3 regions of the Streptomyces sp. NPDC058198 genome follow, and region 1 is predicted to be linked to each of the others. Evidence: riboswitches for the same ligand, from Rfam matches in the RefSeq annotation. Region 1 holds a riboswitch; each other region holds the start of a gene.

Region 1 (3,217 bases):
CCATGCTCGACTGCGCGATCGAGAACAGCAGCAGAAGAGGCAACGCCGCGCCCGCGTAGGCGAGGACGAGCGTATTGACCACCGAGGCGATGTGGTCCCGGCCGATCCGTATGGCCGCCCGGTAGAGGGCGCGCGGCCCCATCGACGGATCCGCCTGACGGAGCTCCCAGACCGCCGAGGTCTGCGTCACCGTCACATCGTCGAGGACACCGAGTGAACCGATGATGACGCCCGCCAGCAGCAGACCGCTCATATCGATCTCGGGATAGAGACCGTGAATCAGACCGGTGTTGTCGTCCGTGTTGCCGGTCAGGCTCGCCCAGCCGATGAAGAGCGACCCCAGCAGCCCGATCAGCAGCAGAGATATCAACGTGCCGAGGACCGCCACGGAGGTACGGGCCGTCAGACCATGGCACATATAGAGCGCCACCAGCATGATCGCGCTCGCCCCCACCACCGCCACAACCAGCGGATTCGACCCCTGCAAAATCGCGGGCAGGATGAACAGCGTCAGGACGGCGAACGAGACGGCGAGCGCGATCAGCGCCATGACCCCGCGCATCCGACCCACCACGACCACCGCGAGCGCGAAGATCCCAGCCAGCAGAGCCATCGGGAACGTACGGTTCACATCGGTCACGGAGTACTGGAGATCACGGGGCGCGTCGGGTGCGTAGGCCACCACCACGCCCTGTTTCACGTGAAACTGTCGCGGTGCGTCCGGCTGGACGACCTCGATGAAGGTCCGCCCCTTCTCCTTGCCGGAGGTGACCTCGATCGTCGCCTTCTTGCACTCCCCGGTCTCCGCCTGCTGTGCTTCGCGACCCTGAGGCGTCGAGGTGTCACCGGTCGACGGGAGCTGAGAGCCGTTCACGTCTTTGCAGTCCACCCGCTCGATCTGCACGACCTGGCCCTGCTCGGTCTGCCGGTCGAAGCCGACACCGGTGCGCTCGTGCGCCGGTGCACCGCCGGGCCAGAGCACGGCCAGCCCGACGACCACCGCGGTCGCGAACGGAATCAGGACCGCCGCGATGACCTTGCGAAGGTGCCGGGAGACCGGTGCGGCCGGCCCGTGACTGTGCGAGTGGCCATGCGATTCGTGAGTCTGCTGGGGTGAGGTCACCGCCAGATCATCGCAAGAAGTAAGAGGCCCTCTGTTCAGCACGCTCGACGGGACGCTAGCGTGGAGTCACCTTTGCACACGCGGGAGCTCGGAGCACCGGGCTGAGAGGGCGCTGACTGTGTAGTCCCGGGGATCTCCCTGGACACCTGCGCTGCGCCGACCGCTGAACCTGTTACCGGGTAATGCCGGCGTAGGGAGTAGGTCTCATGACCCATCAGGACGCACGCACGCCTGCCTCCGATTCGGAAAAGCCGAGCGAGGCCGGAAGGTCCATCGGCTGGCACAAGGGATATGTCCAGGGTTCGCGCCCGGATCTTCAGGTGCCGGTGCGCCAGGTGCACCTCACCAACGGCAAGGACGTCACGCTGTACGACACATCGGGGCCGTACACCGACCCCACCGTCGAGACCGATGTACGCCGCGGTCTCGCGCCCCTGCGGGAGAACTGGATCATCGGGCGCGGTGATACCGAGGCGTACGCGGGCCGGCCGGCCCGCCCCGAGGACGACGGGCTCAAGCACACCTCGCCACGCGGGGGACTGCTCCGGAGCGGAACCACTGATCTACGGGGCCTCGACGCGGTCTTCCCCGGCCGGCCGCGCCAGCCGCGGCGGAGCCGGGACGGACAGGCGGTGACGCAGCTCGCATACGCCCGCCGCGGGGAGATCACCTCGGAGATGGAGTACGTCGCCATCCGGGAGAACGTGTCCCCGGAGGTCGTCCGCGAGGAGATCGCCGCCGGTCGCGCCGTCCTCCCCGCCAATGTCAATCACCCCGAGATCGAGCCGATGATCATCGGCAAGCGATTCCTGGTGAAAGTCAACGCCAACATCGGCAACTCCGCGGTCACCTCCTCCATCGAGGAGGAGGTCGAGAAGATGACCTGGGCGACCCGCTGGGGCGCGGACACGGTCATGGACCTCTCCACCGGCCGCAATATCCACACCACCCGCGAATGGGTGCTGCGCAACTCCCCTGTCCCCATCGGCACGGTGCCGCTCTATCAGGCGCTCGAAAAGGTCGACGGCAAGGCCGAGGAGCTGACCTGGGACATCTACAAGGACACCGTCATCGAGCAGGCCGAGCAGGGCGTCGACTACATGACGGTCCACGCCGGTGTACTGCTGCGGTACGTGCCGCTCACGGCCCGCCGGAAGACCGGCATCGTCTCGCGCGGCGGCTCGATCATGGCCGCGTGGTGTCTCGCGCACCACAAGGAGTCGTTCCTGTACGAGAACTTCGAGGAGCTCTGCGAGATCCTCGCGTCCTACGACGTGACGTACTCCCTCGGTGACGGCCTGCGGCCCGGGTCCATCGCGGATGCCAACGACGAGGCGCAGTTCGCCGAGCTGCGCACGCTGGGCGAGCTCAATTCGATCGCCAAGGGGCTGGGCGTACAGACGATGATCGAAGGCCCGGGCCATGTCCCGATGCACAAGATCAAGGAGAACATCGACCTCCAGCAGGAGATCTGCGAGGAGGCCCCGTTCTACACGCTCGGCCCGCTGACGACCGACGTGGCTCCGGCGTACGACCACATCACCTCCGGCATCGGCGCGGCGATGATCGCCTGGTGGGGCACGGCGATGCTCTGCTACGTCACCCCGAAGGAACATCTCGGCCTGCCGGACCGCGACGACGTCAAGACAGGGGTCATCACCTACAAGATCGCGGCCCACGCGGCGGACCTCGCCAAGGGCCACCCGGGGGCGCAGGACTGGGACGACGCGCTCTCCGACGCCCGGTTCGAATTCCGCTGGGAGGACCAGTTCAATCTGGCCCTCGACCCTGACACGGCCCGGGAGTTCCATGACGAGACCCTCCCGGCCGAACCGGCGAAGACCGCGCACTTCTGCTCGATGTGCGGCCCCAAGTTCTGCTCGATGAAGATCTCGCAGGACATCAGGCGCCGGCACGGCGGAGATATGGAGAGCGCCGAGATCGAGGCCGGTATGGCGGAGAAGTCCAAGGAGTTCGCCGCGGCCGGCAACCGGGTCTACCTGCCGCTGGCGGACTGAGCGCCCTCCAGCGTGCCCTGGGCACCGGTCGGGAGATCAGTCCGGCCGGTGCTCGGGGCCACCGAAGTCGGGGCTG
Region 2 (3,217 bases), on a different contig from region 1:
CGCCGATCCGGCCGAACTGCCAGCCGCCGTCGGCCTTCAGCCCGCGACCGACGATCGCGGCCACGGGATAGGCGAAGAAGACCGCGAAGAACGCGGCGGGCACGGCCATCAGGCCGAGCCGCACCGCGTTCCCGCGTCCGGCTCGCGCCGGTGCCGGGGTTACTTCACTACGAGTGAGGACCACGACTGGATCCACTGCTCACGGTGGGCGGCGATCTTGTCAGGAGCCATGGTCTCCGGTGTGTCGACGGTCGCGCCGAACTCCGTGAACAGCTCGGGCAGTTCGATGTCCTTGACCACCGGGTTCACGAACATGTTCAGCGGCATGTCCGCCTGGAACGGCTTGCTGATCAGGAAGTCCAGCAGCGCCTTGCCGCCCGCCTCGTTCTTCGCGCCGCCCAGCAGCCCGGCGAACTCGGTCTGCCGGAAGCAGGTGCCGGTGGAGACTCCGGTCGGGGCCTCCTTCGGCCGCGGCTCGGCGTACAGCACCTCGACCGGCGGGCTGGAGGCGTACGAGACGACGAGCGGCCGGTCCCCCTTGGCCTGCTTGCCGCCCGCGGAGCCCGAGAAGGTTCCGTTGTAGGCCTGATCCCAGCTGTCGACGACCTGGACGCCGTTGGCCCTCAGCTTCTTCCAGTAGTCCTGCCAGCCGTCGTCGCCGTACTGCGCGGCGGTGCCGAGGAGGAAGCCGAGGCCCGGCGAGGACGTCGCGGCGTTCTCCGTGACCAGCAGGTTCTTGTACTGGGGCTTGATCAGATCGTCGAAGGACCGCGGCGGCGCGAGCTTCTTGTCCGCGAAATACTTCTTGTCGTAGTTGACGCAGATGTCGCCGGTGTCGATCGGGGTGACCCGGTTCTTGTCCGGGTCGAGCTGGGCGCCGGTATCGACCTGGTCGAGGCCCTTCGCCTTGTACGGCGTGAACAGGCCGTTGTCGAGGGCGCGGGAGAGCAGCGTGTTGTCGACGCCGAAGAAGACATCGCCCTGCGGAGAACCCTTCGTCAGGATCTCCTTGTTGAGGGCCTCGCCGGCGTCGCCGCTCTTCAGCACCTTGACCGTGTAGCCGGTCTCCCGGGTGAACTGCTTCAGCACGGACGCGGAGGCGGCGAACGAGTCATGGCTGACGAGCGTGACGGTCTTGGACGGTGAACCGCCCTTGCCGTCGCCGTCACCGGACGACGCGGAGCCGCCGGACCCGCCACAGGCGGCGAGGGCCGAGACACCGAGCGCGGCGGTAATCGCGGCGGCCGTCATCTTTCTGGTGGTACTCACTGGTTTTCCTCCTGGGATGTCCAGGAGAAGACGCGGCCCTGCCCGGAGTCCGGTCGGACCGGACTCCGGGCAGGGCGCAACAGCTTGAGTGATGACCGAACTTCCTACCCAGAATGACCTGGGCAAGGTTCAGAGGGTCTGCGGCCGCTGCCCGTTCTCACGGACATGTGCCGCACTCTCAGCGCTGTGGCGCTCCCCTGTCGGAAATATGTAATGCGTGCGCGCCCAGGGTACATGGGACGTTTTCCGGTGCCCCGGGTGCTCCTACGGCGCCTGGGCCCCGCCCCCCGACAGGACCTAGCGCTCCTGAGCCGCGAGCTGTCCGCAGGCTCCGTCGATCTCCTGGCCGCGGGTGTCCCGCACGGTCACCGGCACGCCGTGAGCGGCGATGGCCTCGACGAAGGCCTTCTCGTCCTCGGGGCGCGACGCGGTCCACTTCGAGCCGGGGGTCGGGTTGAGCGGGATCAGATTGACGTGCACCCGCTTGCCCTTGAGCAGCCGGCCCAGCCGGTCGCCGCGCCACGCCTGGTCGTTGATGTCACGGATCAGGGCGTACTCGATGGAGACCCGGCGGCCGGACTTCTCCGCGTACTCCCAGGCGGCGTCGAGCACCTCCCGGACCTTCCAGCGCGTGTTGACGGGGACGAGGGTGTCGCGCAGCTCGTCGTCCGGCGCGTGCAGGGAGACCGCGAGCCGGCATTTGAAACCCTCGTCGGCGAAGCGCAGCATCGCGGGCACCAGACCGACCGTCGAGACGGTGATCCCGCGCTGCGAGAGGCCCAGGCCGTCCGGCTCGGGGTCGGTCAGCCGGCGGATGGCGCCGACCACCCGCTTGTAGTTGGCGAGCGGCTCGCCCATGCCCATGAAGACGATGTTGGACAGCCGGGAAGGACCGCCGGGGACCTCACCGTCGCGCAGGGCGCGCATGCCGTCGACGATCTGGTGCACGATCTCGGCGGTGGACAGATTGCGGTCCAGGCCGGCCTGCCCGGTCGCGCAGAACGGGCAGTTCATCCCGCAGCCCGCCTGCGACGAGATACACATGGTGACCCGGTCCGGATAGCGCATCAGCACGGACTCGACCAACGTGCCGTCGTGCAGCCGCCAGAGCGTCTTACGGGTGGTGTCGTCGTCGCAGGAGATGTGCCGTACGACCGACATCAGGTCGGGCAGCAGCTCCGTCGCCAGCTTCTGGCGCGCGGTGGCCGGGATGTCGGTCCACTGCTCGGGGTCGTGTGCGAACCGCGCGAAGTAGTGCTGCGACAGCTGCTTGGCGCGGAACGGCTTCTCGCCGATCGCGGCGACGGCCTCGCGGCGCTCCGCGGGGGTGAGGTCGGCGAGATGCCGCGGCGGCTTCTTGGCTCCGCGGGGCGCGACGAAAGTGAGTTCTCCGGGTACAGGCATGGTTCCTCCAGTCTTACAGACACGCCGTGGTAGTAGAGACCCTCGCCAGCTCAGAAGGGATGAAGGGCGCACGCACCTGGTCGGTCTTGGTCGTCATCAGTCGACGTCGGTGCCCCTTTGACGGCCCACAGACGGTCCAGCGAAGCGCAGGGACAGTGACCGATTACACGACATGAGGAACACCAATCGTCATCCACCGCGCAGCCGGAACGGGTGAGTGGCGGGTGACAATCCCCGCTCAGATCGCGGGCCTCACTCGCAGTGACGAGGACGTGGTCGAGTTCCTACACCACGCTGGCCTGCCGGACGGCGATGACGAGATGGATGATCCACGCTGGGTGGATCGTCAAGGCGGCCGCCCGCGCGAGTACGGCGCGACCGAGTCAGCGCCGTCGCGGGGGGCACTTTTTCGACTCTGCACAGTCCTGGTTCGCGGTCGGCCAAGGCCCGCTCTTTCGCTATGCCTGAGAAGTCGGATGGCCGGGCCGCCCCAGATAATGCGGGCCTCCCGCCGATGCATCTCCTCCACCAGATCGGATAGAAC
Region 3 (3,217 bases), on a different contig from region 1:
AGCTTGATCCAGTCCGTGCCGAGCGCCTCGCGCGCGAGACGGGCGGTGAGGACCGCCTCGCCGGCGGTGAAGCATCCGGCGGTGTTGGGCAGGGCCCGGATGCCCAGGGAGCCGAGCACGGACAGGACGGAGCCCTGGACCGTCGGGTCCAGGCGCCGCATGGCGACCGTGGTGAGTTCGGTGCCCGAGGCGATCAGGGACCGTTCCAGGACGTCGAGGCTGGGCGCCCCGCCCGTCCCCATGATCAGCCGGGAGCCGAACGAGCTGGAGCCGATGGTGAGCCGGTCGTCGGCCATGGGTGCTCAGCCTCCCTGGACCGCGGTCAGGACTTCCACCCGGTCGCCGTCCCCGAGCAGGGTGCGGGACCAGCGGGTACGGGGGATCACCGTCTCGTTGACGGCCGCGGCGACGCCCGAGGGGGCGGGGGTGAGGGCCGCGACGAGGATGTCGAGTGTCGTGGCCGCCGCCAGCTCGCGCGGCTCGCCGTTTACGGAGATGCGCACGACGTCGGGGTGCGTACGGGTCATGCGGGCTGCTCCTGACGTACGGACGCGGCGGGGGCGAAGCGCGCGGGGGTGAAGGGGCGGGCCTCTTCCGGAAGCTCGCCGGTGGTCAGCACGGCGGCCATCACGTCGCCGGTGACGGGCGTGAGCAGCACCCCGTTGCGGTGGTGGCCGGTGGCCAGATGCAGACCCGGCAGCGCCGTGGGCCCGAGCAGGGGCGCGTTGTCCGGCGTTCCGGGGCGCAGCCCGGCGCGGGTCTCGGTGAGGGGCAGTTCGGTGATGCCCGGGACCAGTTCGTGCGCGTCCCGCAGCAGCTCGTACACCCCGCCGGCGGTGACCGTGGTGTCCCAGCCGAGCTCCTCGCTGGTGGCGCCGACGACCAGCTCGCCGTTCTCGCGGGGCACCAGATACACCTGGCTGCCGCGCACCACGGCCCGTACCGTCCGGGACAGGAACGGCGCGTACGCACGGGGCACCGTCAGCCGCAGGACCTGGCCCTTGACCGGCCGCACCGGCGGCAGCACGGCGTCCGGTACCCCGGCGAGCCGGCCGCTGAGGCTGCCGGCCGCCAGCACCACCTGGTCCGCGGCCGGCGCGCGGCCGTCGCTCAGGACGGCGCCGGTGGCCCGGTCCCGTACGACGGTGAGCCGGTCGGCCCAGGCGCGGTGGAAGACCACTCCGGCCCGTTCGCAGGCCGTCAGCAGGGCCGCGGCCAGCCGGCGGGGATCGGTCTGGTGGTCGCCGTCCACCCGCAGCCCGCCGCGCACGCCCGGCGCGAGCATCGGCTCAAGGCGCCGGCACTCGCGGCCGGTGAGCCACTCGGAGGTGAGTCCCGAGCGGCGCTGGAGGGTGTGGAGCTCGCGCAGCTGGGCGCGGTCGTCGGCGTCGAGCGCGACGGCCAGGGTGCCGCAGGCGCGGTAGCCGGTGTCCTGGCCGCTCGCCGCCTCCAGCTCGGCGGCGAAGCCGGGCCAGCGCTCGGCGGAGGCGAGGTTGAGACCGAGCAGCAGCTGCTCGCCGTGGTGGAGTTCGGTGACGGCGGCGAGCATGCCCGCCGCGACCCGCGCGGCCCCGCCGCCGGGATCGGGGTCGGCGACGGCGGTACGCAGCCCGCGCTGCGCCGCCCGCCAGGCCGTGACCAGGCCGATGATCCCGCCCCCGATGACGAGGACGTCGGAACCGCTCGTACCGGATTCCTCATGAGACGACTGCATGGGCGTCCAGCCCCTCCCTTCGCCGGCATGACCCGGATCAGGTTCGTACGGTCGGAGGCCGCCTCAGCCTCCCTCTCAGCCCGGTGCGTCCGGACTCCCGCGAGGTAGTGTCGTCGGCCAGCCTAACGCCCGGCCCTCCGCGCGGTAAGAGAGCATCCGGCGCGGCCCGTTCGCGGGCACGGACCCGGCAGCGCGAAGGACCAGCCCTCCTGACGGCTCGTCAGCTGTTTAAGGTGACCGGGTGAGCGAGCAGCAGAGACAGACGGAACAGCCGCATGTGGTCGTCGTCGGCGCCGGGATGGCGGGGGTGCAGACCGCCGTGGCCCTGCGCGAGAAGGGGTACGGCGGCCCGGTCACGCTGATCGGCGCCGAACCGCACCCGCCCTACGACCGGCCCCCGCTCTCCAAGGCGGTCCTGCTGGGCACGGCGGAGAGTTCGGCCTTCGACATCGACTTCGAGGCGCTCTCCGTCGAGCTGCGGCTCGGTCTCGGGGTGACCGGACTGCGTCCCGCCGCGCGGCAGCTCGACACCGCCGCCGGGCCCGTCCCGTACGACGTGCTGGTCATCGCCACCGGCGCGGAGCCGATCAGACTGCCCGGCACGGAGGGCGTGCCCGGCGTCCATCTGCTGCGCACCCTGGACGACGCCGAGGGGCTGCGTCCCGCGCTGGAACAGCGGCACGACATCGTGGTCGTCGGCGCCGGGTGGATCGGCGCCGAGTTCACCACGGCCGCCCGCGAGGCGGGTTGCGCCGTGACGGTCGTCGAGGCGGCGGACCTGCCGCTCGCGGGCGCCCTGCCGGCCGAGGTCGCCGCCCCCATGGCCGGCTGGTACGCGGAGAGCGGCGCCGACCTGCTGACGCACGCGCGCGTGGCCGGTGTCGAGCCCGGGACGGTCGTCCTGGCGGACGGCCGGCGGCTGCCCGCGGACACGGTGGTCGTGGGCATCGGAGCACGGCCCGCGACGGCCTGGCTCGCGGGGTCGGGCATCGCCCTCGGCCCGGACGGATCGATCACCGCGGACGAGCGGCTGCGGACCTCGCTGCCCGGGGTGTACGCGGTCGGGGACTGCGCCTCCTTCCCTTCCGCCCGCTACGGGGAGCGACTGCTCGTCCACCACTGGGACAACGCGCTGCAGGGGCCGCGGACGGTCGCCGCCCAGATCGTCGGCGAGACCGAACAGGTCTACGACCCCGTGCCGTACTTCTGGTCCGAGCAGTTCGGCCGGTTCGTCCAGTACGCGGGCCATCACGCGGCCGCCGGTACCCCGGTGTGGCGCGGCGATCCCGCCGGGGCCGCCTGGTCGGTGGTGTGGCTGCGGGACGGCGTGCTCATCGCCCTGCTCGCCGTCGGCAGGCCGCGCGACCTGGCGCAGGGCCGCAAGCTGATCGAGGCGGGCGCGCGCCTGGACCCGGAACGGGCCGCGGATCCGGCCGTACCGCTCAGGAAGGCCGTTCTCTGACCTTCCTTCGCCGGCCCGGGACGAACACCTCCGGGTGCCTC

Evidence for each region. A riboswitch is a leader RNA that binds a small molecule or an ion and turns the genes downstream of it on or off. The one in region 1 is predicted to bind thiamine pyrophosphate.
Region 2: it holds a riboswitch for thiamine pyrophosphate, as region 1 does, so the genes downstream of both, ACFVWW_RS16100 (thiamine ABC transporter substrate binding subunit) here and thiC (phosphomethylpyrimidine synthase ThiC) in region 1, are expected to answer to the same signal.
Region 3: it holds a riboswitch for thiamine pyrophosphate, as region 1 does, so the genes downstream of both, thiO (glycine oxidase ThiO) here and thiC (phosphomethylpyrimidine synthase ThiC) in region 1, are expected to answer to the same signal.

What each region holds. Positions count from the first base shown of each region.
Region 1 is NZ_JBHVVP010000002.1:157,329-160,545, reverse strand. It holds gene ACFVWW_RS09200 (YibE/F family protein) at 1-1,123, opposite strand, end outside; TPP riboswitch at 1,194-1,337, shown strand; gene thiC (phosphomethylpyrimidine synthase ThiC) at 1,330-3,141, shown strand; gene ACFVWW_RS09190 (hypothetical protein) at 3,178-3,217, opposite strand, start outside.
Region 2 is NZ_JBHVVP010000003.1:838,790-842,006, reverse strand. It holds gene ACFVWW_RS16105 (ABC transporter permease) at 1-109, opposite strand, end outside; gene ACFVWW_RS16100 (thiamine ABC transporter substrate binding subunit) at 160-1,269, opposite strand; TPP riboswitch at 1,353-1,478, opposite strand; gene rlmN (23S rRNA (adenine(2503)-C(2))-methyltransferase RlmN) at 1,567-2,673, opposite strand.
Region 3 is NZ_JBHVVP010000009.1:225,008-228,224, forward strand. It holds gene ACFVWW_RS26500 (thiazole synthase) at 1-296, opposite strand, end outside; gene thiS (sulfur carrier protein ThiS) at 303-527, opposite strand; gene thiO (glycine oxidase ThiO) at 524-1,714, opposite strand; TPP riboswitch at 1,712-1,825, opposite strand; gene ACFVWW_RS26515 (NAD(P)/FAD-dependent oxidoreductase) at 1,956-3,176, shown strand.